2 linked regions of the Mesorhizobium onobrychidis genome follow. Each later gene encodes a partner of the first gene's protein in a complex. Links are inferred from orthologs where the notes say so. Each region holds a gene or a part of one and is shown on either strand. Other genes may lie near its edges. The genes, in order: secY and secA.

The links.
Region 2: the proteins of secY (region 1) and secA are in contact, whole or in part, in a crystal structure (PDB 3DIN), measured with the Thermotoga maritima proteins. The link is inferred for Mesorhizobium onobrychidis from one-to-one orthologs. Residues at the interface, in WP_004081795.1 of Thermotoga maritima: Glu108, Gly109, Glu110, Glu111, Ala236, Glu237, Arg238, Arg239, Ile240, Thr241, Ile242, Gln243, Tyr244, Ala245, Arg246, Arg247, Val248, Thr249, Gly250, Arg251, Arg252, Val253, Tyr254, Gly256, Ala257, Ser258, Thr259, Tyr260, Leu261, Pro262; in WP_004082002.1 of Thermotoga maritima: Glu261, Ala262, Arg263, Lys300, Ala301, Arg302, Thr303, Ile304, Ile305, Leu323, Tyr324, Asp325, Pro326, Val329, Ser330, Tyr333, Ile336, Lys340, Phe345, Val349, Glu363, Phe364, Tyr374, Ser375, Gly376, Gly377, Glu393, Ile395, Thr482, Ser483.

Annotation. Positions count from the first base shown.
Region 1 is NZ_CP062229.1:4,544,722-4,559,328, reverse strand. What follows is about bases 10,714-13,659. They hold secY (preprotein translocase subunit SecY), read left to right. Parts: upstream 10,714-11,489; coding sequence 11,490-12,830; downstream 12,831-13,659. Other genes in these bases: rpsM (30S ribosomal protein S13), read left to right, coding at 13,638-13,659; IHQ72_RS22590 (adenylate kinase), read left to right, coding at 12,827-13,438; rplO (50S ribosomal protein L15), read left to right, coding at 10,823-11,296; rpmD (50S ribosomal protein L30), read left to right, coding at 10,714-10,800. Also shown: fusA (elongation factor G), read left to right, coding at 1-134; tuf (elongation factor Tu), read left to right, coding at 201-1,376; rpsJ (30S ribosomal protein S10), read left to right, coding at 1,440-1,748; rplC (50S ribosomal protein L3), read left to right, coding at 1,843-2,589; rplD (50S ribosomal protein L4), read left to right, coding at 2,589-3,209; IHQ72_RS22685 (50S ribosomal protein L23), read left to right, coding at 3,206-3,499; rplB (50S ribosomal protein L2), read left to right, coding at 3,523-4,356; rpsS (30S ribosomal protein S19), read left to right, coding at 4,373-4,651; rplV (50S ribosomal protein L22), read left to right, coding at 4,654-5,043; rpsC (30S ribosomal protein S3), read left to right, coding at 5,043-5,768; rplP (50S ribosomal protein L16), read left to right, coding at 5,796-6,209; rpmC (50S ribosomal protein L29), read left to right, coding at 6,223-6,423; rpsQ (30S ribosomal protein S17), read left to right, coding at 6,435-6,674; rplN (50S ribosomal protein L14), read left to right, coding at 6,757-7,125; rplX (50S ribosomal protein L24), read left to right, coding at 7,138-7,452; rplE (50S ribosomal protein L5), read left to right, coding at 7,445-8,023; and 8 more genes. UniProt on the Escherichia coli protein: The central subunit of the protein translocation channel SecYEG. Consists of two halves formed by TMs 1-5 and 6-10.
Region 2 is NZ_CP062229.1:1,566,646-1,581,598, reverse strand. The notes cover bases 5,703-8,994. They hold secA (preprotein translocase subunit SecA), read left to right. Parts: upstream 5,703-6,061; coding sequence 6,062-8,794; downstream 8,795-8,994. Other genes in these bases: IHQ72_RS07770 (hypothetical protein), read right to left, coding at 8,940-8,994; IHQ72_RS07780 (peptidylprolyl isomerase), read right to left, coding at 5,703-5,810. Outside these bases: IHQ72_RS07820 (methyltransferase domain-containing protein), read left to right, coding at 1-269; IHQ72_RS07815 (Flp family type IVb pilin), read right to left, coding at 303-482; IHQ72_RS07810 (hypothetical protein), read right to left, coding at 581-934; IHQ72_RS07805 ((deoxy)nucleoside triphosphate pyrophosphohydrolase), read right to left, coding at 1,055-1,477; IHQ72_RS07800 (GNAT family N-acetyltransferase), read right to left, coding at 1,474-2,253; bifunctional glutamate N-acetyltransferase/amino-acid acetyltransferase ArgJ, read right to left, coding at 2,253-3,494; IHQ72_RS07790 (putative antibiotic biosynthesis monooxygenase), read right to left, coding at 3,612-3,842; IHQ72_RS07785 (TetR/AcrR family transcriptional regulator), read left to right, coding at 3,955-4,605; more of IHQ72_RS07780, read right to left, coding at 4,896-5,702; more of IHQ72_RS07770, read right to left, coding at 8,995-9,113; IHQ72_RS07765 (NAD(P)-dependent oxidoreductase), read left to right, coding at 9,516-10,466; IHQ72_RS07755 (lipopolysaccharide biosynthesis protein), read left to right, coding at 11,352-12,752; IHQ72_RS07750 (GNAT family N-acetyltransferase), read left to right, coding at 12,752-14,032; IHQ72_RS07745 (GIY-YIG nuclease family protein), read right to left, coding at 14,299-14,595; IHQ72_RS07740 (hypothetical protein), read left to right, coding at 14,794-14,953. UniProt on the Escherichia coli protein: Required for protein export, interacts with the SecYEG preprotein conducting channel.

The sequences.
Region 1 (14,607 bases):
TCGCCAACATGTTCAAATACGTCGACAACCTGCGCTCGATGAGCCAGGGCCGCGCGGCCTACACGATGCAGTTCGATCACTACGAGCCGGTGCCGACCGCGGTCGCTCAGGAAGTCCAGAAGAAATACGCGTAACCAGAACGGGTTGCAGCGCTAACTTAATTCAAAGCCCGCACGGGCGAGCAGGAATGGAGACATCACATGGCAAAAGGTAAATTCGAGCGTACAAAGCCTCATGTGAACATCGGCACGATTGGCCACGTCGATCACGGCAAGACGTCGCTGACGGCGGCGATCACCAAGTATTTTGGCGAATACAAGCGCTACGACCAGATCGATGCGGCGCCCGAGGAAAAGGCGCGCGGCATCACCATCTCGACGGCGCATGTCGAGTACGAGACGGCCGCCCGCCACTACGCCCATGTCGATTGCCCCGGCCACGCCGACTATGTGAAGAACATGATCACCGGTGCCGCGCAGATGGACGGCGCGATCCTGGTCGTGTCGGCCGCCGACGGCCCGATGCCGCAGACCCGCGAGCACATCCTGCTGGCCCGTCAGGTCGGCGTGCCGTCGATCGTGGTGTTTTTGAACAAGGTCGACCAGGTCGACGACGCCGAGCTGCTCGAACTGGTCGAGCTCGAGGTGCGCGAGCTGCTGACCAAGAACGAGTTCCCCGGCGACGACATTCCGATCGTCAAGGGTTCGGCGCTTGCCGCGCTTGAAGACTCCGACAAGAAGATCGGCGAGGATTCGATCCGCGAATTGATGGCTGCGGTCGACGACTACATCCCGACGCCGGTTCGTCCGCTGGACAAGCCGTTCCTGATGCCGATCGAGGACGTGTTCTCGATCTCGGGCCGTGGCACGGTGGTGACCGGCCGCGTCGAGCGCGGCGTGGTCAAGGTCGGCGAGGAGCTCGAGATCGTCGGCATTCGTCCGACCACCAAGACGACCTGCACGGGCGTCGAGATGTTCCGCAAGCTGCTCGACCAGGGCCAGGCCGGCGACAACATCGGCGCGCTGCTGCGCGGTGTCGACCGTGAAGGTGTCGAGCGCGGCCAGGTTCTGGCCAAGCCGGGCACGGTCAAGCCGCACAAGAAGTTCGTCGCCGAAGCCTACATCCTGACCAAGGACGAAGGTGGCCGTCATACGCCGTTCTTCACCAACTACCGTCCGCAGTTCTACTTCCGCACGACGGATGTGACCGGCATCGTGTCGCTGCCGGAAGGCACCGAGATGGTGATGCCGGGCGACAACATCACCGTCGATGTCGAGCTGATCGTGCCGATCGCCATGGAAGAGAAGCTGCGCTTCGCCATCCGTGAAGGCGGCCGCACCGTCGGTGCCGGCATCGTCGTCACCATCAAAGAGTAATTTGGACTTAAACCGATCTGTCGCGGGCGCTGCCCGCGCCGCGCCAGAACAAGGAAGTGACGCATGAACGGACAGAATATCCGCATCCGCCTGAAGGCGTTCGATCACCGGGTGCTTGACGCCTCGACGCGGGAAATCGTGTCGACGGCCAAGCGCACCGGCGCCAACGTCCGCGGCCCCATTCCGCTGCCGACGCGGATCGAAAAGTTCACGGTCAACCGGTCGCCTCACGTCGACAAGAAGAGCCGCGAACAGTTCGAGATGCGCACGCACAAGCGTCTCCTCGACATCGTCGATCCGACCCCGCAGACGGTCGACGCTTTGATGAAGCTTGATCTTGCCGCCGGTGTCGACGTCGAGATCAAGCTCTAAGGAACCAGAGAGGCGGGGCGACCCGGAACTCTGAAGGAACAAGAGGCGTGGAGGGGCGACAGCCCCGACAGGGAACTCTAAAGGAATTGAACCGATGCGTTCAGGTGTGATTGCAAAAAAGGTGGGAATGACCCGCATCTACAACGATGCCGGGGAACATGTTCCCGTCACTGTTCTCCAGATGGAGAACTGCCAGGTCGTGGCGCAGCGCACGCAGGAGAAGAACGGCTATACCGCCGTCCAGCTCGGCGTTGGCCTTGCCAAGGTGAAGAACACGTCGAAGGCGATGCGCGGCCATTTCGCGACCGCTTCCGTCGAGCCGAAGGTCAAGGTTGCCGAATTCCGTGTCTCCGCCGACAACATGATCGATGTCGGCGCCGAGATCACCGTCGATCATTTCGTCGCCGGCCAGAAGGTCGATGTGACGGGAACCACGATCGGCAAGGGTTTCCAGGGCGTTATCAAGCGGCACCACATGGGCGGTGGCCGCGCGACCCACGGCAACTCGGTCTCGCACCGTACGCACGGCTCGACCGGCCAGCGCCAGGACCCGGGCAAGGTGTTCAAGGGGAAGCATATGGCCGGCCACATGGGTGACACCCGCGTCACCACGCAGAATGTCGAGGTCGTCTCGACCGACGCCGATCGCGGTCTGATCCTGATCCGCGGCGCGGTTCCCGGTTCGAAGGGCGCCTGGATCCTGGTCCGTGACGCGGCCAAGGTTGCGCTGCCGGCCAATGCGCCGAAGCCCGCCGCAATCCGCGTCATTGCAGCCAGTGATGGCGCCAAGAACGATGCCCCGGCCACAGTAGATGCCCCGGCCACAGAGGGAGCGGAATAATGGACCTCAAGATCACAACGCTTGGCGGCAAGGACGCCGGCAAGGTGAAACTCTCCGAGGAGATTTTCGGCCTTGATCCGCGCGAGGACATCCTGCAGCGCGTCGTGCGCTGGCAGCTTGCCAAGAAGCAGCAGGGCACGCACAAGACCAAGGGTCGCGCCGAGATCGCCCGCACCGGCGCCAAGATGTACAAGCAGAAGGGTACGGGCCGCGCCCGTCACCATTCGGCACGCGCTCCGCAGTTCCGCGGCGGCGGCAAGGCCCACGGCCCGGTCGTCCGCAGCCACGAGCACGACCTGCCGAAGAAGGTGCGTGCGCTGGGCCTCAAGCATGCTCTCTCGGCCAAGGCCAAGAGCGCGTCGCTCATCATCATCGACGAACTGATGCTGACCGAGGCCAAGACCAAGGCGCTGATCGCGAATTTCGCGACGCTGGGCCTGTCCAACGCCCTGCTGATCGGCGGCGCCGAGCTCGACAAGAACTTCAAGCTGGCGGCGACGAACATCCCGAACATCGACGTGCTGCCCATCCAGGGCATCAACGTCTACGACATTCTGCGCCGCGGCACGCTGGTCCTTTCGAAGGCCGCCGTCGAGGCTCTCGAGGAGCGCTTCAAATGACCGACCTTCGTCACTACGACGTGATCGTCTCGCCGGCGATCACCGAAAAGTCGACCATGGCTTCCGAGCAGAACCAGGTCGTCTTCAACGTCGCCAAGAAGGCGTCGAAGCCGGAAATCAAGGCTGCCGTCGAAGCGCTGTTCGGCGTCAAGGTGATGGCCGTGAACACGCTTGTCCGCAAGGGCAAGATCAAGCGCTTCCGCGGCACGATCGGCCGCCAGAGCGACGTCAAGAAGGCGATCGTGACGCTGGCCGACGGCCAGTCGATCGACGTCGCGACGGGTCTCTGAGCAAGACCGCGAGGACAACAAACATGGCACTGAAAAAATTCAACCCGATAACGCCGAGCACCCGCCAGCTGGTCATCGTCGATCGCTCGGGCCTCTACAAGGGCAAGCCCGTCAAGGGCCTGACCGAAGGCCTGACTAAGTCGGGCGGCCGTAACAATTACGGCCGCATCACGGCCCGCTTCATCGGCGGCGGTCACAAGCGTACGTACCGCATCATCGACTTCAAGCGCCGCAAGTTCGACATTGTCGGAACTGTCGAGCGTATCGAATACGATCCGAACCGCAGCGCCTTCATCGCGCTGATCAAGTATGACGATGGTGAGCTGTCCTACATCATCGCCCCGCAGCGCCTTGCTGCCGGCGACAAGATCGTGGCCGGCGAAGCGGTCGATGTGAAGCCGGGCAATGCGATGCCGCTGGCCTCGATGCCGGTCGGCACGATCGTCCACAACATCGAGCTGAAGCCGGGCAAGGGCGCCCAGGTTGCCCGTTCGGCTGGCGGTTATGCCCAGCTCGTCGGCCGTGACCAGGGCATGGCGATCCTGCGCCTGAATTCGGGTGAGCAGCGTGTCGTCCACGGCTCGTGCATGGCCACTGTCGGCGCCGTGTCCAACCCGGACCACGGCAACATCAATGACGGCAAGGCAGGCCGCACGGTGTGGCGGGGAAAACGTCCGCACAATCGCGGCGTGACCATGAACCCGGTCGACCATCCGCATGGCGGCGGCGAAGGCCGCACCTCGGGTGGCCGCCATCCGGTTTCGCCTTGGGGCAAGCCGACCAAGGGCAAGAAGACGCGGTCCAATAAGGCGACCGACAAGTTCATCCTGCGCTCGCGCCATCAGCGCAAGAGCTAAGAAGAGGTAACGCCAAGTGACTCGTTCGATTTGGAAAGGCCCCTTCATCGACGGCTACCTTCTCAAGAAGGTGGACAAGGTTCGTGAAGGTGGTCGCAATGAGGTGATCAAGATGTGGAGCCGTCGCTCCACCATCCTGCCGCAGTTCGTCGGCTTCACCTTTGGTGTCTACAACGGCCAGAAGCACGTTCCCGTTTCGGTGAACGAGGACATGGTCGGCCACAAGTTCGGTGAATTCGCTCCGACCCGGACCTATTACGGTCATGGCGCGGATAAGAAGGCGAAGAGGAAATAATCATGGGCAAGGCCAAAGCTCCGCGCAGGCTTGCTGATAACGAAGCGCGCGCCGTGTTGCGCACGATCCGTATCAGCCCGCAGAAGCTGAACCTGGTTGCCGCGCTGATCCGCGGCAAGAAGGTCGCGACAGCGCTTTCCGATCTCGAATTCTCGGCCAAGCGGATTTCCGGCACGGTCAAGAAGACGCTGGAATCGGCGATCGCCAACGCGGAAAACAACCACGACCTCGACGTCGATGCGCTGATCGTGGCGGAAGCCTATGTCGGCAAGTCGATCGTCATGAAGCGGTTCCATGCCCGTGGCCGTGGCCGCGCCAGCCGTATCGAGAAGCCGTTCTCGCACCTCACGATCGTCGTTCGTGAAGTCGAAGAAAAAGTGGAGGCCGCATAATGGGCCAGAAAATCAATCCGATCGGTCTGCGTCTCGGCATCAACCGCACCTGGGATTCGCGCTGGTTCGCCAACACCGGCGAGTACGGCAAGCTGCTGCATGAGGACATCAAGATCCGCAAGTATCTTGAGAAGGAACTCAAGCAGGCCGCGATTTCAAAGGTCGTGATCGAGCGTCCGCACAAGAAGTGCCGCGTCACCATCCATGCGGCGCGTCCGGGCCTGATCATCGGCAAGAAGGGCGCCGACATCGAGAAGCTTCGCAAGAAGCTGATGGAGATGACGAAGTCCGAGACGCATTTGAACATCGTCGAAGTGCGAAAGCCCGAGATCGACGCGACGCTGGTCGCCCAGTCGATCGCCCAGCAGCTCGAGCGCCGCATCGCGTTCCGCCGCGCCATGAAGCGCGCCGTGCAGTCGGCCATGCGCCTCGGTGCCGAAGGCATCCGCATCAACTGCGCCGGCCGTCTCGGCGGCGCCGAGATCGCGCGCATGGAATGGTACCGCGAAGGTCGCGTGCCGCTGCATACGCTGCGCGCCGACGTCGACTACGGCACGGCCGAAGCGCACACCGCCTACGGCATCTGCGGCGTCAAGGTCTGGGTGTTCAAGGGCGAAATCCTCGAGCACGACCCGATGGCTTCGGAGCGCCGCGCCACCGAGGGCGATCATGCGCATGGCGGTGGTGGTGAGCGCGAACGCGGTCGCCGTCGCGAAAACGCCTGAGACAGTTGAGAATTTGGAGTTAGAACGATGCTGCAGCCAAAGCGCACAAAGTTCCGCAAGCAGTTCAAGGGTCGTATCCACGGTGCCGCCAAGGGTGGCACCAATCTGGATTTCGGCGGTTTCGGGCTGAAGGCGCTTGAGCCGAACCGCGTCACCGCGCGCGAGATCGAGGCGGCCCGCCGCGCGATCACCCGCGAGATGAAGCGCGCCGGCCGCGTCTGGATCCGTATCTTCCCGGACGTGCCGGTGACCTCGAAGCCGACCGAAGTCCGCATGGGCAAGGGCAAGGGCGCGGTCGATTACTGGGCGGCGCGCGTCAAGCCCGGCCGCATCATGTTCGAGATCGACGGCGTCAATGAGGAAACCGCCCGTGAGGCGCTGCGTCTCGGCGCGGCCAAGCTCTCGGTCAGGACGCGCTTCGTACAGCGCATTGCAGAATAAGGACGGGTTGATCATGAAAGCCGAAGACATCCGGACCAAGACCCAGGACCAGCTGACCGACGACCTGGCCAGCCTGAAGAAGGAGCAGTTCAACCTGCGCTTCCAGAAGGCCACCGGCCAGCTCGAGAAGACCGCGCGCGTGAGGCAGGTCCGCAAGGACATTGCGCGTATCAAGACCATCGCTGCGGAAAAGTCCGCGGCCAAGAAGGCTTAAGGACGAAAACCATGCCAAAGCGCATTCTGCAGGGCACCGTCGTCAGCGACAAAAACGAGAAGACGGTTGTCGTCAAGGTCGAACGGCGCTTCACGCATCCCGTGATGAAGAAGACCGTGCGCATGACCAAGAAGTACAAGGCGCACGACGAGAACAACGCCCACAAGGTCGGCGATCAGGTGTTCATCCAGGAATCGAAGCCGATTTCCAAGGACAAGCGCTGGACCGTAGTGTCTTCGGACCAGGCCTGATCAGGGCGAACGAAACGAATTTTGGACAGACCGGGGAAGGGTGAAGAACCCGTCCCGTTAGAAGAGAAGAAGGCGGCCAGTCATGATTCAGATGCAAACAAACCTCGACGTCGCGGATAATTCCGGCGCCCGTCGTGTCATGTGCATCAAGGTGCTGGGCGGCTCGAAGCGGAAATACGCTTCCGTGGGCGACATCATCGTGGTGTCGATCAAGGAAGCCATCCCGCGCGGCCGCGTCAAGAAGGGCGATGTGATGAAGGCGGTCGTGGTTCGCACGGCCAAGGACATCCGCCGTCCGGACGGCAGCGTGATCCGTTTCGACAAGAACGCAGCCGTTCTCGTCGACAACAAGAAAGAGCCGATCGGCACGCGTATCTTCGGACCGGTTCCGCGCGAACTCCGCGCCAAGAACCACATGAAGATCATCTCGCTCGCGCCTGAAGTGCTGTAAGGAGCCGGACCAATGCAGAAGATTAGAAAAGGCGACAAGGTCGTCGTGCTGGCCGGCAAGGACAAGGGCCGTTCGGGCGAAGTCCTCTCGGTACAGCCGAAGGAAGACACCGCGCTGGTGCGCGGCGTCAACATGATCCGTCGTCACCAGAAGCAGTCCCAGTCCCAAGAGGGCGGGATCATCACCAAGGAAGCGCCGATCCAGCTGTCGAACATCGCGCTGGCCGACCCCAAGGATGGCAAGCCGACCCGCGTCGGTTTCATCTTCCAGAAGGACGGCAAGAAGGTGCGCGTCGCCAAGCGCTCGGGAGAAGTCATCAATGGCTAAGGCTCAAACCAAGCAGGCGACTGCCCAGAACACGCCGCGCCTCAAGCAGGTCTACAACGAGACCATCCGCAAGGCGCTGCAGGAGCAGTTCGGCTACGAGAACGAGATGCAGGTTCCGCGCATCGACAAGATCGTGCTGAACATGGGCGTCGGCGAAGCGACCGGCGATTCGAAGAAGCCTTCGATCGCGGCGGAAGATCTTGCGCTGATCGCCGGCCAGAAGGCCGTCGTCACGCACGCCCGCAACTCGATCGCCGGCTTCAAGGTCCGCGAAAAGATGCCGATCGGCGCCAAAGTCACGCTGCGCAAGGAACGCATGTACGAGTTCCTCGACCGCCTCGTGAACATCGCGCTGCCGCGCGTCCGCGACTTCCGCGGGCTCAATCCGAAGAGCTTCGATGGCCGTGGCAACTATGCCATGGGCATCAAGGAACACATCGTGTTCCCGGAGATCAACTACGACAAGGTTGATCAGATCTGGGGCATGGACGTCATCGTTTGTACGACTGCGAAGACGGACGACGAAGCCAGGGCATTGCTCAAGGCCTTCAACTTCCCCTTCCGCCAGTAACGGCAGCGAGAAAAGGAAAAATCTGAAATGGCAAAGACCAGCTCAGTCGAGAAGAACAACAGGCGCCGCAAGCTTGTGGACCAGTACGCTGCCAAGCGTAAGGCTCTCAAGGCGATCATCATGGATCAGTCCAAGCCGATGGAAGAGCGCTTCCGCGCTCAGCTGAAGCTTGCGGCACTGCCGCGCAACTCGGCCAAGATCCGCATCCGCAACCGCTGCGAAGTCACCGGACGCCCGCGTGCCTACTATCGCAAGCTCAAAGTATCGCGCATCGCGCTTCGGGATCTCGGCAACAATGGCCAGATCCCGGGCCTGGTCAAGTCGAGCTGGTAAGGAGGACATAACATGTCATTGAGCGATCCTCTCGGCGATATGCTGACCCGCATCCGCAATGCCTATGGCCGCAAGAAGTCGAGCGTTTCGACGCCGGCCTCGCGCCTGCGTACCCGCGTCCTCGACGTGCTGAAGGCGGAAGGCTATATCCGCGACTACAGCCAGACCGACTTCGACAACGGCAAGTCCGAAATCGAGATCGAGCTGAAGTATTTCGACGGTGCGCCGGTCGTGCGCGAAATCGCCCGCGTCTCGAAGCCGGGCCGTCGCGTTTACGTTTCGGCGAAGTCGATCCCGCACGTCGCCAACGGCCTCGGCATCGCCATCCTTTCGACACCGAAGGGCGTGATGGCCGACCACGAAGCGCGTGAACAGAATGTCGGCGGGGAAATCCTCTGCCAGATCTTCTGATCTGGAGCGCGATCCCGAACCGAACCACGCAGTGAAAAGTGGAACCCGGCTTTCGGACAAGATCACGCTCGAAACAGAGACCTGAAACAAGAGAAGTGACGAGGACAACAAAATGTCTCGTATTGGAAAGAAACCCGTTTCGCTGCCGCAGGGCGTGACCGCGACCGTCGACGGCCAGACCGTCACGGCGAAGGGCCCCAAGGGTGAGCTGAAGTTCGTGGTGAACGACGAAGTGCTGGTCAAGATGGAAGGCAGCGAGATCGCTGTCCAGCCACGCGACCAGACCAAGACCGCCCGTTCCAAATGGGGCATGTCGCGCACGCAGATCGTCAACATCCTGCAGGGCGTCAAGGACGGTTTCGAAAAGAAGCTTGAGATCACCGGCGTCGGCTATCGCGCCGCCATGCAGGGCAAGAACCTGCAACTGGCGCTCGGCTTCAGCCATGACGTCGTCTACGAAACGCCGCAGGACATCACGATCACCGTGCCGAAGCCGACGGAAATCACCGTGACCGGCATCGACAAGCAGAAGGTCGGTCAGGTTGCTGCCGAGATCCGCGAATATCGCGGTCCCGAGCCGTACAAGGGCAAGGGCGTCCGTTACGCTGGCGAGAAGATCGTCCGCAAGGAAGGCAAGAAGAAGTAATTTCAACGCCGCGGGGAGCGGTCGCGGGAGGCTTGTCCTACCGCACAGGGTTGCCCCCGTATTTTGAAGGCAAGGAACTGATATCATGGGCTCGAAAGAATCCACACAACGCCGCGCTCAGCGCGTCCGCCGCCAGATCAAGAAAGTCGCGGGCGAGCGTCCGCGTCTGTCGGTCCACCGCACGTCGAAGAACATCTACGTCCAGGTGATCGACGACGCCAAGGGCCACACCATCGCTGCCGCCTCGACGCTGGAGAAGGACCTCAAGGGTTCGCTCAAGACCGGTGCAGACACTGCCGCCGCTGTGGCAATCGGCAAGCTGATCGCCGAGCGCGCTTCGAAGGCCGGCGTCAAGGAAGTCGTCTTCGACCGCGGACCGTACATCTATCACGGCCGCGTCAAGGCGCTGGCCGAGGCCGCCCGTGAAGGTGGCTTGAGCTTCTAAAGCATGATCCCGAACCGGAGGTCAGCGCAGCAAAAAGTTGCAGACTTTTCGGATAAGATCATGCGAAGGGAAAAATGAGTTTCGCCCCCGGCAACCCACAGAGGTGCCGGATATCATCATCAACCGTGCTTCCGGAAAAAAACAAGGAACAGGATATGGCACAGGAACGTAGGGATGGCGGCCGCGGCCGTGATCGCGAAGAGCGCGACGACGGCATGGTGGACAAGCTCGTCCACATCAACCGCGTCGCCAAGGTCGTCAAGGGCGGCCGCCGCTTCGGCTTTGCAGCACTCGTCGTCGTCGGCGACCAGAAGGGCCGAGTCGGCTTCGGTCATGGCAAGGCGCGCGAAGTGCCTGAGGCGATCCGCAAGGCGACCGAATCGGCCAAGCGCGACATGATCTTCGTGCCGCTGCGCTCGGGCCGTACGCTGCACCACGACGTCGAAGGACGCTGGGGTGCCGGACGCGTTCTGCTGCGCGCTGCCAAGCAGGGTACCGGCATCATCGCCGGCGGCCCGATGCGCGCCGTCTTCGAGACGCTCGGCATGCATGACGTGGTCGCCAAGTCGATGGGTTCGTCGAACCCGTACAACATGGTTCGCGCCACCTTCGACGCGCTGAAGAGCCAGATGCATCCCAAGGATGTGGCTGCTGCGCGCGGCATCAAGTATTCGACCCTTCAGGCCCGCCGCGGCACCGCCGTTGCGGCCGAAGAATAGTCGACGCTGACCAGGGATTTTGACCATGGCCAAGAAATCAACCAAGACCATCACCGTCGAGCAGATCGGTTCACCGATCCGCCGGCCGAAGGAGCAGCGCGCGACGCTGGTCGGCCTCGGCCTCAACAAGATGCACAAGCAGCGCACGCTGGAGGACACCCCCTCCGTGCGCGGCATGATCGCTGCCGTCCAGCATCTCGTCCGCGTCGTGGACGAGGGCTGAACCAGAGCGCAGGAGAACTCAGATGAAACTCAACGATCTGCGTGACAAGGACGGCGCGACGCATTCTAAGAAGCGTCTCGGCCGCGGCATCGGTTCCGGCTCGGGCAAGACCGCTGGTCGCGGCGTCAAGGGCCAGAAGGCCCGCTCCGGCGTCGCCGTCAACGGCTTCGAGGGTGGCCAGATGCCGCTCTACCGGCGCCTGCCGAAGCGTGGCTTCAACAACATCTTCGCCAAGAGCTTTGCCGTCGTGTCGCTGGCCCGCATCCAGGCCGCGCTCGACGCCAAGAAGCTCGACGCCAAGACGACCGTGACGGCCGAAGCGCTGGTCGCGGCCGGCGTCATCCGCCGCGTCAAGGACGGCGTGCGCATCCTCTCGGACGGCGACATCAAGGCCAAGCTCGCCTTCGACGTGGCCGGCGCCTCCAAGGCTGCCATCGAGAAGATCGAAAAGGCCGGCGGTTCGGTGAAGCTGCCGGAACAGGCAGCCGCCGAGTAACGGCGATTTGAAGCCGCGATCGGCAAGAGTGGGACACGTTTCGCTTTCGATTTGCGCTTTGATCCGATCAATATGGCGGCCGCGTCAACGCGGCCGCTTGCATGTTTGCAGTCCGGAGCTTATCTCGTGAGCTTCGGTGACACGCGCCGCCTGAGTTGCGGGCCATCGAGCGTGACCAAGCGGAGAATCAGGCATGGCTTCGGCTGCTGAACAACTAGCCTCGAATCTGAATTTCTCGGCCTTCGCCAAGGCGGAGGATCTGAAGAAGCGCATCTGGTTCACCATCGGCGCGCTGCTCGTCTACCGCCTCGGCACCTATATCCCGCTGCCCGGCATCAATCCCGACGCTTTCGCCCAGGCCTTCTCGTCGCAGAGCAAGGGCGTGCTTGGCATGTTCAACATGTTCGCCGGCGGCGCCGTGGAGCGCATGGCGATCTTTGCCCTCGGCATCATGCCCTATATCTCCGCTTCCATCATCATGCAGCTGATGACCTCTGTCATCCCGTCTCTGGAGGCGCTGAAGAAGGAAGGCGAGCAGGGCCGCAAGGTCATCAACCAGTATACCCGCTACGGCACCGTGCTTTTGGCACTGGTCCAGGCCTACGGCATTGCGGTCGGACTGGAAGGCGGCAACGGCATCGTCAGCGATCCCGGCATGTTCTTCCGCATCTCGACCGTCATCACGCTGGTCGGCGGCACCATGTTCCTGATGTGGCTCGGCGAGCAGATCACCGCCCGCGGCATCGGCAACGGCATTTCGCTGATCATCTTTTCCGGCATCGTCGCCGGGCTGCCGCAAGCCATCTCCGGTACGCTGGAACTTGGCCGCACCGGCGCGCTGTCGACCGGTCTGATCCTGGCGATCATCGTTCTTGCCGTCGTCGTTATCGCGCTGATCGTGTTCTTCGAGCGCGCCCAGCGGCGCTTGCTGATCCAGTATCCGAAGCGCCAGGTCGGCAACCGCATGTTCCAGGGCGACACCTCGCACCTGCCTCTCAAGCTCAACACGGCCGGCGTCATTCCGCCGATCTTCGCCTCTTCGCTGCTGTTGCTGCCGGCGACGGTCGCAGGCTTCTCGCAGACGACCAACATGCCTGCCTGGGCCAGCACCGTCCTGGCGGCACTCGGCCATGGCCAGCCGCTCTACATGGCGTTCTATGCGGCGATGATCGTGTTTTTCGCCTTCTTCTATACGGCGATCGTCTTCAACCCGAAGGACACCGCCGACCAGCTCAAGAAGCATTCGGGTTTCATTCCGGGCTACCGTCCGGGCGAGCGCACCGCCGATTACATCGACTATGTTCTCACCCGCATCACCGTCGTCGGCGCCATCTATCTGGTGCTGGTGTGTCTGCTGCCCGAGTTCCTGATTTCAGCGACTGGCGTACCATTCTACCTCGGTGGCACATCGCTTCTGATCGTGGTCAGTGTAACGCTCGATACGGTGGCGCAGATTCAGGGTCACCTGATCGCGCACCAGTATGAGGGCCTGATCAAGAAGTCGAAGCTGCGCGGGGGGAAGAAGGCCAGATGAGGTTGATATTGCTTGGGCCGCCAGGGGCGGGCAAGGGGACACAAGCACAAAGACTGGTAGAAAAATACGGCATACCCCAACTCTCCACGGGGGATATGCTGCGCGCTGCTGTCCAGGCCGGCACCGAAGTCGGCAAGCGCGCCAAGGCGGTGATGGATGCTGGCGAACTGGTTTCCGACGCCATCGTCAACGCCATCGTGGCCGAGCGCATCGATCAGGCCGATTGCGCAAAGGGTTTCATCCTTGACGGATATCCGCGAACCTTGGTGCAGGCGGACGCGGTTGAATCGATGCTCTCGGATCGTGGCCTCACTCTCGACGCTGTCATTGAGCTTGTCGTTGACGACAAGGCGCTGGTTGGTCGAATCGGCAAGCGCGCCGAAGAGGCCAAGGCCGCGGGTCTGCCGGTACGCAAGGACGACAATCCAGCGGTGTTCGAAGAGCGCCTGAAGGAGTACTATAAGAAAACGTCGCCGCTGATCGGCTACTACTATGCCAAGGGCAAGCTGAGGGGTGTCGACGGCATGGCCGACATCGACGCGGTGACGCGACAGATCGAAATGGTGCTCACGGCGACGACCCAGCAGGTTGGCCAGGCGGCCAGCTAGAGAATTGAACGATTGCGCTTGACGGGAGCGGTTCGCTGGGGTATGGCGGCCCGTCTTCCTATCAGGCACGAGGCTTGCTTGCCCGCAAGGGCAAGGCAGCCACTTTGAACTGGAAACTCCCGCATGGGCCGGCCTCCACCGGACGCGGGGCAACTTTGATAGCGCCGGCTTGTCCGGCCCACATGGAGAAGAGAAGAACATGGCTCGTATAGCCGGCGTCAACATTCCGACCAACAAGCGCGTCGTCATTGCGCTTCAGTACATTCACGGCATTGGCAAGAACTTCGCCCAGGAGATCGTCGACAAGGTCGGCATCCCGGCCGAGCGCCGCGTCAACCAGCTGACCGACGCGGAAGTGCTGCAGATCCGCGAGACGATCGACCGCGACTATCAGGTCGAGGGCGATTTGCGCCGCGAAGTGTCGATGAACATCAAGCGGCTCATGGACCTCGGCTGCTATCGCGGCCTGCGTCATCGCCGCTCGCTGCCGGTTCGCGGCCAGCGCACGCATACCAATGCGCGCACCCGCAAGGGCCCGGCCAAGTCGATCGCCGGCAAGAAGAAGTAATTTAGGGGAATATGGGAGTAGGGCAGTAGGGCAGTATGTAATACGGCGCGGGCGTCCGCGGCCAAGACATACTCCCCTACTGCCATATTCCCCTACTCCCTTACCAGGTGGAGCCGCTGGCATTACGGCGGTGTAGAGATCAACTGAAAGGACCATCATGGCCAAGGAAGCCACACGTGTTCGCCGTCGCGAACGCAAGAATATTTCGTCGGGCGTTGCCCACGTCAACTCGACCTTCAACAACACGATGATCACCATCACCGACGCGCAGGGCAATTCGATTGCCTGGTCGTCGGCGGGAGCCCAGGGCTTCAAGGGGTCTCGCAAGTCGACCCCGTTTGCTGCCCAGATGGCTGCCGAGGACGTTGCCAAGAAGGCCCAGGAACACGGCATGCGCATGCTCGAGGTCGAGGTTTGCGGACCCGGCTCCGGTCGTGAATCGGCGCTGCGTGCGCTGCAGGCAGCCGGCTTCACCATCACCTCGATCCGTGATGTGACGCCGATCCCGCACAATGGCTGCCGCCCGCGCAAGAAGCGCCGCGTCTAATGCTTGTCGCCCAAAAGTGCGCAGCGGTTTTGGGGCAACGACATGCATAAAAAC
Region 2 (14,953 bases), 3.0 Mb from region 1 along the record:
TGTTCGGCCTGATGGCGGACCTGCGGGCGATGGGCGAGACCAGCGCGCTGATCGACCGCAGCAGGCGACCGGGCACACGAAAGCTGTTTGCCCGCGTCGCCGAAATCTACGCCGAGCGGTTTTCGGATGCCGATGGTCGCGTCAGGGCGAGTTTTCCGATCGTCTGGATGTCAGGCTGGGCGCCCGACGCCTCGCAGCAAAAACCGCTGAAGCCCGGCTCGGCGAAAATATCGCTGAAGACGATACTGGAAGATCCCGGCGGGCGTTGACCGGATTCTACGGATGCGGCTGGCCGGCCGTGATCACTGCGCGAAAGCGTTCACAAGCTTGCTGGAATTGTCGCTGAACAGCCACGCCATTGCGTCTGCGGCCTGGCCGATGCCGCCTATGATGGCAAGCGACAGCACGGTCACGATCAGCCCATATTCGATGGCCGTCGCGCCGGTCTTGTCTTCCAAAAATCGTTGCAGCACTGTTTTCATGACCGTCGATCCCGCTTGCCGGAACCCTAGCGTCGACCTGTTAAGAAAGGTTAACGGCACAGGCTTAACAGGCGATGAAACGACCGCTTTAAACCATCTCAGCAGTCGCCGCTGCGCTTGCCATTGTCGCGTATCACGCAGATCGAACTGGGCAGCGGCTGCAGCACGCTCCTGCGCAGCGTGTAGGTAACACGACGGCCGATCGAGCCTGTGCTTCCAATCGAGCCTGTGCTCCCGACCGATCCTGTGCTCATTCCGTCGGGGCCGCCGGCAAAATGGTCGCGGGCGGACTGCAATCGCGTCCGGCTGTCGAGGAAGGGCGTCGCGATCAAGGCCAGCGCCACCGCGGCCGAGCCGAACAGCAGCGTGATCCGCAATATGCCCATGCCGGCATGGACAGCGCTGAAGCTGCGGTCGGGTCGGATCGATTCCCAGTCCCTGTCGAGGCTCATGCAACCGCCCTCCGGCGAAGGCCTGAACACGGCCTTCCCTTCGATTTTCTATGCCGTCAATTTCTCACAGCGAGATAAATCTTCCATTAACGCTATCTAAATCGGGCAGTGACGGCACAATCACAGAAGATCGATGAGGAACTGGATCAGCGGCGCGTCGGCCGGCGGCATCGGAAAATCGCGCATCTGGCGCGGCCGCACCCATTTCAGCACCTGCCCCTCCTTCGGCTGCGCGATGCCGCGGAAGCGACGACAGACGAACAGCGGCATCAGCAGGTGAAAATCATCGTAGGAATGGCTGGCGAAAGTGAACGGCGCCAGGCAGGGAATATCGGTCTCGATGCCGATCTCCTCGTACAACTCACGGATGAGGCATTCTTCCGGCGTCTCGCCGGGCTCGACCTTGCCGCCCGGAAACTCCCACAGGCCGGCGAGTTGCTTGCCTTCGGGCCGCTGCGCCAAAAGCACGCGGCCGTCGGTATCGACCAGCGCGCAGGCTGCGACCAGGAGCAGGCGCTTGCCGACAGGGTTCGGGCCGGTCATGCGCCGGGCGGCCGGCGATAATGGTAACGATAGACTTCGTCGAACCCGAGCGAACGATAAAGCGCCAGCGCCGGCGCATTGTCGGCCTCGACCTGCAGCCAGGCTTCCCGGGCGCCGCGCAGCCGTGCCCATTTCAGCGCGGACAGGATGAGGTGGCGGCCGTGGCCCTGGTTGCGTACCGATCTGTCGGTGGCGATCTCGAACAGTCCGGCAAGATCGCCATCATGGACGCAGATCAGCGTCGCCAGCGGTTCGGTGCCCTTTTCGAGCGCGAACAGCCCGGCTTCCGGCTGGATGGCGCCGATGATCTCCGACAGACCCGGCCGCAGCGACACATCCGAGCCGCTTACCTTGAGCGACGCGCCGATGAAGCGGCTGATGTCCTTCAGCGGGATCTGGTCCATGGCAGCGTCGAGCTGGGCGTCTGCCAGCGGCAGCCGCATCACCAGCGATTCGTCGAATGTGCTCCAGCCTTCGCCGTCGAGATGTTTGGAAAGGACCGGCCCCGACAGCGGCGATATGCGGAAGGTCAGCGGCCTGCCATAGGCGTCGAAACGGCGGCTGGCGCGGCCGATGCGCTCGGCAATGTGCTGGATGTCGCCGGGATCGAGCGGGTTGACCGAATTCAGCCGCTTGGCCGGATGACCCGCCGTCAGCCGCACCACCCAGGTGCCGTCATAATGGACCGCCGCCGCCGGCCAGGCGCGAAAGCCGGCCGCCTCATAGCGGCGCACGATGGCAAGCACGCTTGCCGGATGTCTGGAAACCAACGCCATCAGCTCCGATAATCGCCGTTGATGGCGACATACTCCTTGGTGAGGTCGCAAGTCCACACCGTCGCCTTGCCGCGGCCGATGCCGATATCGGCATGGATGCGGATCTCGTCGCGCCTCATGTAGGCCGATGTCGCCTCCTCGGAGTAGGCGGCGTCGCGCTCGCCCTCATGCGCCAGCCTGATATCGCCGAACCAGATCGACAGAAGGTCGCGGTCGGCCGGTTCACCGGCCTTGCCGATGGCCATGACGACGCGACCCCAATTGGCGTCCTCGCCGGCGACCGCCGTCTTGACCAGCGGCGAATTGGCGATCGACAGCGCGATGCGCTTGGCCGAGCGGGCCGATTTCGCGCCGGTGACGGTGACCTCGACCTGTTTTCGCGCGCCCTCGCCGTCGCGCACCACTTGCAGCGCCAGCGATTTCAGCACCTTGCCGAGCCCGCGGCGGAAGGCGCCGAGGCGCGCATCCCCGGCATCGGTGATGTCAGGCGCGCCGCGCCTGGATGCCGTGCCGGTGGCGAACATCAGCAGCGTGTCGCTGGTCGAGGTGTCGCTGTCGACAGTGACCGCATTGAAGGTCTTGGCCGTGCCGCGAGACAAAAGATCCTGCAGCACGGGGGCTGCGATCGGCGCATCGGTGGCGATGAAGGAGAGCATCGTCGCCATGTCGGGCGCGATCATGCCGGCGCCCTTGGCAATGCCGTTGATGGTGACGTCGGCGTCGCCGAGTTTTACCGTCGCGGTCGCCAGTTTCGGATAGGTGTCCGTGGTCATGATCGCCTTGGCGGCTTCGGTCCACAGATCCGGCCTGCCGGCCTTGACCAGTCCGGCGAGCAGATGGCTGAACTTGCCGGCATCCAGCGGCTCGCCGATGACGCCGGTCGAGGCCAGAAACACCTCGTCCGGCGTGCAGCCCGCAGCCTTGGCTGCAGCCTCGCCGGTCATTGCCGTGGAGGCTCGGCCCTTGTTGCCGGTGAAGGCATTGGCGTTGCCGGAATTGACGACCAGGACGCGCGCCTTGCCCTGCGCAAGATTCTGCCGGCAGAAATCAACCGGCGCCGACGGGCATTTCGACCTGGTGAACACGCCGGCGACCGTGGTGCCGGCATCGAAGACCATGGTCAGCAGATCGGTGCGGTTCTTGTACTTTATCCCGGCCTCGGCGGTGGCGATGCGGACGCCCTCGATGTCAGGCATTTTAGGATATTTTTTCGGCGCGAGCGGCGAAATCGTGGCTGACATGAAGACCTCGGGCGGGAAAATCGCAAGGGAACGCCGGTTTGCCCGATAGCGGGCGCCGGCGCAAGGGCGTTTTCCCGACCGTTGCGGACAACACCGAACTGCCGCATCACGCTTCCCTCATTGGGCAGGATTGAGGAACTTCCGGAACGTCTTCTGCACGCCCGGAATGAGGCCCCAGATCATGATCGCGACCATCAGCGGGGCGATGACCAGCGTGCGCTGCCAGATCTCCCACTCTTCGGTCAGCGGGAACACCACGTAGAGGATCGCGGTTATCAGCGGATAGACGCCGGCAAGCACCAGCAGGGCAAAGCGGGGGCGCGAGAAGCGGGCGGCGGTCGAGGTCATTGGGTCTCTCCTTATCGTTACGAAACGTTCCGTTATATGAAACGGGCCGTTCCGTTTCGTCAAGAGGTCGTATATGCATGCTGAGGAAACTTGCCGATAAGGAAAAAAGCAGATGGCTGAGGAAGCAGATCGGGCTCGCAAATCAACTGGGGCGAGGCGCAATCCCGACAGCGCCGACGCCATTCTCGACGCCGCCGAGGCGGTGCTGGTCGAGGCCGGTTATTCCGGCTTCTCGATCGAAGCAGTGGCGCGGCGGGCGCGCGCTGGAAAGCCGACGATCTATCGCTGGTGGCCGAGCAAGGCCGCTTTGCTGTTCGACGTCTATCAGCGGCTAAAGCGCGTCGAGAACCCCGACTCCGGAAACCTCGAGGATGATCTCGTCGGCTTCCTGAAGAACCTGTTCTCGCACTGGCATGAAACATCGTCAGGCAGCGTCTTCAGATCGCTGATCGCCGAGGCGCAGTCGGATGCGACCGTGGCCGCCGTGCTTGTCGAATACACGAAAGGACGCCATGCCCATACCGGCCAGATGATCGAACGCGCCAAGGCAAGAGGCGAAGTGGCGGCCGACGTCGATGCCACGCTCGTCGCCGACCTGGTCGCCTCCTTTGCCTGGACGCATCTTTTGACCAATCGCCTCGACGAAGACGAAACGACGCTGCGCAGGGCGGTTGGCTATGTGTTGAAGGGCATAGCCGCTGACGATGCCGGCTCGGTCGACGCCGCGGCGGTCCGGCGGAGGCGTCGACGCATTGTAGGATAGGGCGCTCTCGACGCCGCGCTTCTTCCCTACTCCCCTTGTGGGAAAAGGTGGATTGGCGCGCAGCGCCAAGACGGAAGAGGGGTGCTGGCCGGAGCGCTGTCGGTGCCAAGCTGGAACACCCCTCATCCGACCGAGCGGAGCCTGTCCTCGGGCTTGCCGGAGGCAAGACCCGTAGGCTCGGCCACCTTCTCCCACAAGGGGAGAAGGGAAGACCTGACGCAACGCCCATAAAGTGGCGGGCAAACTCAAACCTGAACCGACTGCCCTGCTTGCCCCAGCCTCACGTTGGACTACTTGGTGTTTTCCAGCGCGTCGACCGTCTTCTTCAGCTTCTCGTCCGGGATCTCGACTTTGGCCTCGGCGCGCAGCGACTTGACCAGCGCGATATATTTGTCGCGGATGACCGCCTGACGGGCCTGGTCCTTGACCTGGTCGAAGGCCGGCGGCTGCTTGGCGCGCTTGTCCTCGACCTGGATGACATGCCAGCCGAACTGCGACTGCACCGGCTGCTCGGTGTATTTGCCGACCGCCAGCGCGAAGACCGCCTTGTCGAACTCCGGCACCATCTGGCCGGGTCCGAACCAGCCGAGATCGCCGCCGCTGGTCTTGCCGCTCGGATCGCTGGTGTGCTCGTTGGCGAGTTTCTGGAAATCGGCGCCGCCGTCGAGCTGCTTGATGATCGCATCGGCCTCTTCCTTCGACTTCACGAGGATGTGACGGGCATGCACCTCGTTGGTCGGCGGCGTGTTGGCGATTTCCTGGTCGTAGCGGGCGCGAACCTCGGCATCCGTAACCTTGCCGACGACATCCTTCTCGACCATCTCGCCATGCAGGGCGCGCTGCTGCAGGAACGCCATGCGGCGCTGGAAGTCTGGATCCTTGTCGAGGCCGGTGGTGACCGCCTGGGCGGCCATGACCTTGATCTCTATCGCCGCCGAAAGTGCTGCGGCGCGGCGCTGTTCGGGCGGCATCTGCGCGAACTGCTGCGACAGCTCGCCTTCGGCAAGCGCAAGGTCTGCCTCGGTCAGCGTCTGGCCGTTGATCGTGGCGACCACGCCGTTCGGATCGACCGGCGCGGCCGGTTGGGCCGGGGCTGGTTGGGCAGGCGCGGCGTCCTGCGCCATCAGTGGCGACAGCGACAAAGCCGACAGCCCGAATGCCAGGCCGAGGCTGGCGAGCGACGCGCGGCGGAACAATAAGGACATACGATTAACTCCAATAGGGGATAGCTAGAGCAGGATGGCTTCCAGACCAGCCAGATTGTGGCGGAATTTGGCACGGTCGTCAGGGCGAGCGCGCCGTTGACATCGATTGAGCCCCCTCTTATCTGTCCAACGACTTTGCGTCCAGAACCGTTTTCCGGGCGCTTTTTGCGTTTGTCCGCGTTTCACGTGGATTTGATGGGGCCGCCGGCACCCGTCGCAACGACTTGGAATGCTATCGAAAGGACCATTGAATGGTCAGTTTTGGCGGTCTCGCCCGTAAGGTTTTCGGCTCCTCCAACGATCGCCGGGTCAAGTCGACCCGACCGCGCGTCGAAGCGATCAACGCCATGGAAAACGAGATGCGGGCGCTCTCCGACGCCGAGCTGACGGCCCGCACGGAAAAATTCCGCCAGGACGTTGCCAACGGCGCCAGCCTCGATGATCTGCTGGTGCCGGCCTTCGCCACCGTGCGCGAAGCGGCGCGCCGCGTGCTCGGCATGCGCCCGTTCGACGTGCAGCTGATCGGCGGCATGGTGCTGCACAATGGCGGCATCGCCGAGATGCGCACCGGCGAGGGCAAGACGCTTGTCGCCACGCTGCCCGTCTATCTCAACGCGCTCGCCGGCAAGGGCGTCCATGTCGTCACCGTCAACGACTACCTTGCCACACGCGACTCCGAATGGATGGGCCGCGTCTATAAATTCCTCGGCCTTACCGTCGGCGTCATCGTCCATGGCCTGTCCGACGAGGAACGCGCCGCCGCCTATGCCGCCGACGTCACCTACGCCACCAACAACGAGCTCGGCTTCGACTATCTGCGCGACAACATGAAATTCGAGCGCGCGCAGATGGTGCAGCGCGGCCACAGCTACGCGATCGTCGACGAGGTCGACTCCATCCTGGTCGACGAGGCGCGCACGCCGCTGATCATTTCCGGTCCGCTCGAGGACCGCTCGGAAATGTACAACACCATCGATGCCTTCATGCTGAAGCTCGAGCCGGCCGACTACGAGATCGATGAGAAGCAGAAGACCTCGATCTTCACCGAGGAGGGCACCGAGAAGCTGGAGAACCTTTTGCGCGACGCCGACCTGCTCAAGGGCGAGTCGCTCTACGACGTCGAGAACGTCGCCATCGTCCACCACGTCAACAATGCGCTGAAGGCGCACCAGCTGTTCCAGAAGGACAAGGACTATATCGTGCGCAACGGCGAGATCGTCATCATCGACGAATTCACCGGCCGCATGATGCCCGGCCGCCGCTATTCGGAAGGCCTGCACCAGGCGCTCGAGGCCAAGGAGCATGTGGCGATCCAGCCGGAGAACCAGACGCTCGCCTCCGTCACCTTCCAGAATTATTTCCGCCTCTACAAGAAGCTCGCCGGCATGACCGGCACGGCGCTGACCGAGGCCGAGGAATTCGGCAACATCTACAATCTCGACGTCACCGAGATCCCGACCAATCTGCCGGTCATCCGTATCGACGAGGACGACGAGGTCTACCGGACCGTCGAGGAGAAATACAAGGCGATCGTCAAGGAGATCAAGGAAGCCCGCACCAAGGGCCAGCCGACGCTGGTCGGCACCACCTCGATCGAGAAATCCGAGCTGCTGGCCGCGCGCCTGCGCAAGGAAGGCTTCACCGACTTCGAGGTGCTGAACGCCCGCCACCACGAGCGTGAGGCGGCGATCGTCGCCCAGGCCGGAAAACCCGGCGCCATCACCATTGCGACCAACATGGCCGGCCGCGGCACCGACATCCAGCTCGGCGGCAATGCCGACATGCGCATCGCCGAAGAGCTTGGCGATATGCCGACTGGCCCCGAGCGCGAAGCCAGGGAAAAGGCAATCCGCGACGACGTCGCCCGGCTGAAGGAAAAGGCGCTCGCCGCCGGCGGCCTCTACGTGCTCGCCACCGAACGCCATGAAAGCCGCCGCATCGACAACCAGTTGCGCGGCCGCTCAGGCCGCCAGGGCGATCCCGGCCGCTCAAAGTTCTTCCTGTCGCTGCAGGACGATCTGATGCGCATCTTCGGCTCCGAGCGCATGGACGGCATGCTGCAGAAGCTCGGCCTCAAGGAAGACGAGGCGATCATCCACCCCTGGATCAACAAGGCGCTGGAAAAGGCGCAGAAGAAGGTCGAGGCGCGCAACTTCGACATCCGCAAGAACCTGCTGAAATATGATGACGTCTCGAACGACCAGCGCAAGGTGGTGTTCGAGCAGCGCCTCGAGCTGATGGACGGTGAGGGCCTCTCCGAGACCATCGCCGAAATGCGCGAGGGCGTCATCGACGAGATCGTCGCCAAGGCCATTCCCGAAAACGCCTATGCCGAGCAGTGGAACGTCGCCGGCCTCAAGGCCGAGGTCGCCGAATTCCTCAATCTCGACCTGCCGATCGAGGACTGGGTCAAGGAAGAGGGCATTGCCGAGGACGACATCCGCGAGCGCATCAGCCAGGCCGCCGAAACTGCCGCCAAGGAGCGTGCCGAGCGCTTCGGCCCCGACGTGATGACCTATGTCGAGCGCTCGGTGGTGCTGCAGACGCTCGACCATCTGTGGCGCGAGCACATCGTCAACCTCGATCATCTGCGCTCGGTCGTCGGCTTCCGCGGCTACGCCCAGCGCGACCCGCTGCAGGAATACAAGGGCGAGGCGTTCGAGCTGTTCCAGGCTATGCTCGGCAATCTGCGCCAGGCCGTCACCGCGCAATTGATGCGTGTCGAGCTGGTCCGCCAGGCCGCCGAAGCGCCGCCGCCCGAGGCGCCCGATATGTTCGGCAGCCATCTCGACGGCACCACCGGCGAGGACGATTTTAACGGCGGCGAGACCGGGCTTCTGGTTCGCCAGGAGACCAACGCCATCGTCGCCCCCGAAAACCGCGACCCAAACAACCCCGCCACCTGGGGCAAGGTCGGCCGCAATGAGGCCTGCCCGTGTGGTTCAGGCAAGAAGTACAAGCATTGCCATGGGGCGTTTGCGTAAGCTTGCCTTCGCCCCGTTCACGGGGAGAAGGTGCCGGCAGGCGGATGAGGGGCGGCGCCGGCGTTCGCGGTTAGCCAATCTCCCCACCTGAGGGGGAGATGGCCGGCAGGCCAGAGGGGGCGCTGTCCCGCCGGCGTATCCGTTATTACGCCGCTTTCGGCCGCTCCATTTCAGCCTCGAGCTCGAACTTCAACTGCGCGGCCTCTTCCTCCGGCAGCCAAAGCACCATCTGGGGCACGATCTTGCGGTAGAGCCGAGTGCTGTCCTGATCCCAAGGCAACGTCTCCGCGCTGCGTGCCTCGGCGATAAGCCTGTGCAATCGCGCGCGCACCCGGTCCGGATCGCCGTGACAATAAACGGTCGGCGCATCCCATCGTAAGCGTCCGGCGTCCTACGCGGCTTGAGCGTTACGAGGACGCATTCGAGCTCAGAAGAAAGTTGCCAGACTACTTCATCGACTCGACCTTCTACGGAGCCGCGATGCTCGCGGAACTCGGTCGCCTTGACGAGGCGCGACAATGGGCCGAGCTGGCTGTTGCAAGGCCAGCACCCTGGAGGCGCAAGGCAGGCGAAGAAGACGTGCATTCAAATTATGCTCGAAAACAACCCCTACCGCAGCCCGGAGGACCAGCAGCATTTCGCAGATTCATTGCGCAAGGCCGGTGTGCTAGAATAGGCGGGAATATGCATCCGATCATTGCCTGTATCTTGGAGGTGCGAAGTGTCGGGCCAACCCATTACCGTTCTGATGGTCAATGAGTATCCTGACTACATCGACGCCAAAGTGTGGGCTGCTGAGCTGAAGAATCGTGTGCCGCAGCTGGAGTTCAGGCTTTGGCCAGACGTCGGGAACAAAGGAGACATAGATATAGTGCTGATCGACAAAGGCGCCAGTCCTGGCTTTTTCGACGCGATGACAGGACTGCGCGCCGTCGTCTATTTGGGGGCAGGTGTCGACGGTATTGATCTCCAAAGCTTTCCAAAGAGTGTTTCGCTCATTAGGCTCGCAACGCGTGAGCAGGCTTCGGAAGTGGTGCAGTACATCGTCCTTCGCGTTCTCTGCCAGCAACGGCATGTTGCGGAGTACATGAGTCAGCAAGCCCGCAAGATTTGGAGTCCGATCGCGCCGCGGAAGGTCTCCGAGACAAGAATTGTTGTGCTGGGTGCGGGCCGGATCGGTGGCTGGGCCGCAAAGCTGTTTGCGGACCTGGGCTACGACACTGCTGTCTGGTCTCGTCACCAGAAGACGCTTCCTGGCATACAGAGTTACTTTGGCCGTGCCCAGCTTGCGGACGCACTCACACTCCGGGACTACGTTATCTGTTCACTTCCCCTGACTGGTGACACTCGTGGGATACTGAACTCCAGTGCCTTTGGAAAAATGAAGCGAGGTGCCTACCTCGTGAATGTCGCCAGGGGCGCGCATGTCAACGAAGCCGACCTGATCCGCGCTCTCGACGAAGATCAGCTTTCTGGTGCTTGCCTTGACGTGTTTCAGCGTGAACCGCTGGAGGCCTCATCGCCACTGTGGAATCATCCCAAGGTGACCATCACACCTCATGTCGCGAGCTTCTGGGTGGATTCTGGAATCGACCAGGCCGCCGATCTCTGCGGTCAAGTCGCAAGAGGAGAGCCTCTGTCCAACAAGATCGACCTCGAACTGGGTTACTAACTCGAGGTAAGGGCCTCACCCCGAGACACGCAGAGCGGAGTGACCAGCCCCCACCGAGTGGTCCAGGGAGAATGTTAGTGTGGCCTTGGCTGCTGCGCCAAAGGCAGCATGGCCGGCGGAGTCGGTTGGGTAAGCGCAGCCGGCCATGCGGTTAGGCAGCCGAGCGCCTGCTGACGAAGCTCTCCAAGGTGACGATCGCTTACCACCTAGTGGCTGCCCTGCGGGATTTTGTCCGTAATTTCACATTTCATCTCTTCGCTGGCCGCTTTCCATCGGTTTCCATGTAGCGCTCCCATTTACGCGGGTGTCATTGTGGCACTGCTGTTCGATTGGCCGGCAATCTACCCAGTGCTAGCCGCGTGTTTGGCCGTGGTTATTGTCAACCCGCGGCGTAGAATCCTAAACGCCAAAAAGAGGCGCGACAGATACTATCGATCTTGATGCCGCATGCTCCACGGCAACAATTCGTCAATCCTATTGATCGGATGGTCGGCGATGCGAGCGAGGACGTCGCGAAGATAGGATTCGGGATCGAGACCGTTGAGCTTCGCGGTTTCGATCAGCAACAGGATCGCAGCGGCGCGCTCGCCGCCCTTGTCCGATCCGGCGAACAACCAGTTCTTGCGGCCGAGCGCGATCGGCCGGATCGCACGGGCTCCGGCAACTCCCGGCGTTCGCTCGCCCTCATAATGCCACCGGTATGACGAGCGCGCGTTGCCGCGCACCGGCGCGCCGCCCTCCGCTATGGCTCCGGGTGTTCGTCGCTCGAGAAGCCCAAATCGTTGGCTTTCGTCCGCTGCGCGGATCGCTCCCCACCCAACCGTTTCTTAATGTGTTCTCGTTAGACGCAGAGCCAGAAAAGAGGCGGAAAACGGAGAGTAGTGGGTGCGCTTTTCCGCGGCGACGACAGCCGGGCGGTTCCTGCCGCAGCGCCTTGCGCTGCGCGTAAAGCCGCTGCTTGGCCGTATCGATGCCGTGCTGTTCACCGCCGACGAGCGCGGCGAGGCCGGCCGCATGTCGCTGATCGCCTTTTCCATCCGCATCATCAGCGCCGTCATCGCCTTCGTCAGCCAGGTGCTGATGGCGCGCTGGATGGGCTCGTTCGAATACGGCATCTTCGTCCTCGTCTGGGTGACGATGGTCATCGTCGGCAATCTCGCCTGCCTCGGCTTCCACACCTCGGTCATCCGCTTCATTCCCGAATACCGCGAGCGCAACATGCTGGCCGAACTGCGCGGCATCGTGCTGACCAGCCGCCTGTTCGTGCTGGTTGCCTCGACGGCGATCGCCGGGCTGGGCGCGCTCGGCGTCTGGCTGCTCTCGCCCTTTATCGAAAACTACTATGTCGTGCCGTTCATGCTCGGCCTCATCTGCATGCCGATGATCGCCATGTCCGACCTGCTGCAGGGGCTGGCGCGGGCCAACTCATGGGCGCTGTTTGCGCTGGCGCCGACCTATCTGGTGCGGCCGGTGCTGATCCTGGCGCTGATGGCGCTGATGCTTCTGGTCGGCTTTGCGCCCGACGCCAGGACGGCGATCTTCGCCTCGATCGCCGCCGCCTATGCCACCACGCTCGGCCAGCTCATCGGCGTCACGGCGCGCATCGACAAAAACATCCCTGCCGGGCCGATGAAGCTGCATTTCGCGCAGTGGTTTTTCGTGTCGCTGCCGATCTTCCTGGTCGAAGGCTTCTTCTTCCTGCTTACCAATGCCGACGTGCTGATGGTCGGCGCCTATATGAATCCCAACGACGTCGCCGTCTATTTCGCCACGGTCAAAACGCTGGCTCTGGTGCATTTCGTCTATTTCGCGGTCAAGGCGGGCGTCGCCCAGCGCTACGCGCAATTCACCCATGGCGAGCCGGAAAAGCTCGCCGCCTTCGCCCGCGAAACGGTGTCGTGGACGTTCTGGCCGTCGCTGTTGATGGCGCTGCTGGTGCTGGTGCTGGGCGAGCCTATGCTGAGCCTGTTCGGGCCTGAATTCGTTGCCGGCTATCCGCTGTTGTTCCTGCTGGTCTTCGGCGTCGTCGCCCGCGCCGCCGTCGGCCCCTGCGAAAGCCTGCTCACCATGAGCGGCAACCAGAACATCTGTGCCGCCGTCTACGCCATGACGCTGGCCTTCAACATCGGCCTCAATGTGGTGCTGATTCCGCTTTTCGGCCTGTGGGGCGCGGCAATGGCCACCGCCTTTGCCATGATCTTCGAGGCCGGCGCGCTGTCCTTCACCGTCTGGCGCAGGCTCGGCATCGTCATGGCCATTTTCGCAGCTGCCAGAGGAGCCGCGTAATGGCCGCCATCCCGTTGCTCGAGGAAACCAGCGGCGGCCCGGCCGGCGCCATGGTGTCCGGCCTCGCCGGGCTCGCCCGCGAAGCCGATCCCGCCCATCTCGAACTCTTGGCCAACGACCGGCCAGAGCGCAAGCTGGCGATCTACCCGGCCTCCGCCGGCTTCGACCTGGTCGAGGAACTCGGCTATCTCTGCACCCGCACGATCGAGCCCAACGTCTTCTTCAACCCGCGCTTCCTGGCGCCCGCCATGCCGCGGCTGGAAGACCGCGAGGTGCGGCTGGCGGTCATCCGCGACGGCGACGAATACCGCAACCGGCTGCGCCTGCTGGTGCCGTTCTCGATGGAGCGGCCGGCGGTGCCGCTCGGCGTGCGGGTCATGCGCACATGGTCGAGTCCGTTCGGCCCGATCGGCACGCCGCTGGTCGACCGTGACGATCCCGTCGGCGTCATCGAGGATTTCTTCTCGATGCTGTCGCGGCCGCATCTCAAGCTGCCGAAAGTCTTTGTGCTGCCCGACATCCGGCTCGACGGCCCGGTTGCCAGCCTGCTGGCGACGGTCGCCGAGACGCGTGGCCTGACGCTGGTCACCACCGGCAAGGCCGAACGCCCGATGCTCGAAAGCGAGATCGACGGCGATGAGTATCTGAAGGCCTCGCTGCGCTCGCACCACTATCGCGAGTTCCGCCGCCTGAAGCGCCGCCTCGTCGACCTCGGCAGGCTGGAGCATCTGGTGGCGCGCGGACCGGAAAATATCCGACATGCCATTGAACGCTTCCTGACGCTGGAAGCAGCAGGCTGGAAAGGCCGCGAGCGCACCGCCATGGCCATCGACCGCTACCGCGCCGCCTTCGCCCGCGAGGCCGTGCACCGGCTCGCCGAACAGGATCTGTGCCGCATCCATTCACTGACGCTCGACGACCGCACCATCGCCAGCCTGATAGTCTTCGTCGAGGCCGGCGTCGCCTACACCTGGAAGACGGCCTATGACGAGACGCTCGCCGCCTATTCGCCGGGCACGCTCTTGATGATCGAGGTGACCAGGCAGCATCTCGACGATCCCAACATCATGATGACCGATTCCTGCGCCGTGCCCGACCATCCGGTGATGAGCCGGCTATGGACGGAGCGCAGGCCGATCGGCACGCTGGTCATCGGCCTGACGCCGGACGCCGACCGCCTCGCCCGCCAGGCGGCGTCGCAGCTTCACCTCTACCGCGAAACCCGCAACATGGCGCGCCTGCTGCGCAACCGGATGAAGAGCCTGTTGGGGCGGCGGTAGGCTTGGTGGTTCTGCTAAGGGCCTAGTTCCTCGACAGGCCGGGCCAATCAACAGCGAACGTCGATAACTCCTGTCAGTGGCAAATCGCAAACCTCTAGGATTAGCCGAAGCCATTTCATCCCAGGGCGGAGCAAGGAGCGAAGCGACGCGGCGCAGACCCTGGGATCCATGCCGTTACCTGGCGGCAGTGCTCCTGCGGACCAGAACCGAACGCTTCCACCCGGTCCCGCGAAAAAGCTCGAACCATTCTGGATTGGTCTTCTCGATCAGGGTCGATCTTCCATTGGCCAACGCTTCAGCGACGTCTCGCGCTGGATGGCATCGCGAATGTCGAAATGTTCTTCGTACCAGACCAGACGCTGCACGCCGCAGCGGCTGGTGCAGATCGTGCCACGCTTCTGGCTCGCGGTCAGTAGGCATAGCGTCGTTCTGAGCCGCTGCATTCTTCGGCTGATTTCACGGAATGGATCCCAGGGTCTGCGCCGCGTCGCTTCGCTCCTTGCTCCGCCCTGGGATTGTTTGAGAAGGATCAGGTAGTCTGGCGGCCGGAACTGCGGGCTCACAAACAAACCCGCAGTTCCGGCGGCAGGCGACCGTCTACATTCCTTTTCAGGCTCAGTCGAAGAACCAAATCCCTTGTGGACCTAGGTCGTGAGGATTAATTCTCCCAAGCAGCGGAAAGGATTAGCATCGGCGATCGGCCGCGCAACCAGCATCATTGCCACCTTGCACGGCCAGAACAAAAAAACTGGGAGGAATGCATGACGAAAACAACTCGCTTCAGGCGTCGCAGTATTCTCGCTTTGATCGGTCTTATTGGCGGCTGTCTGAACGCGGCTGCAGTTCAGGCCACCGAGCCCAACAAGGCCGACATCGATGCCCTGAAACAATCGCTATCCAAGTACGAAGACTACAAGGCCG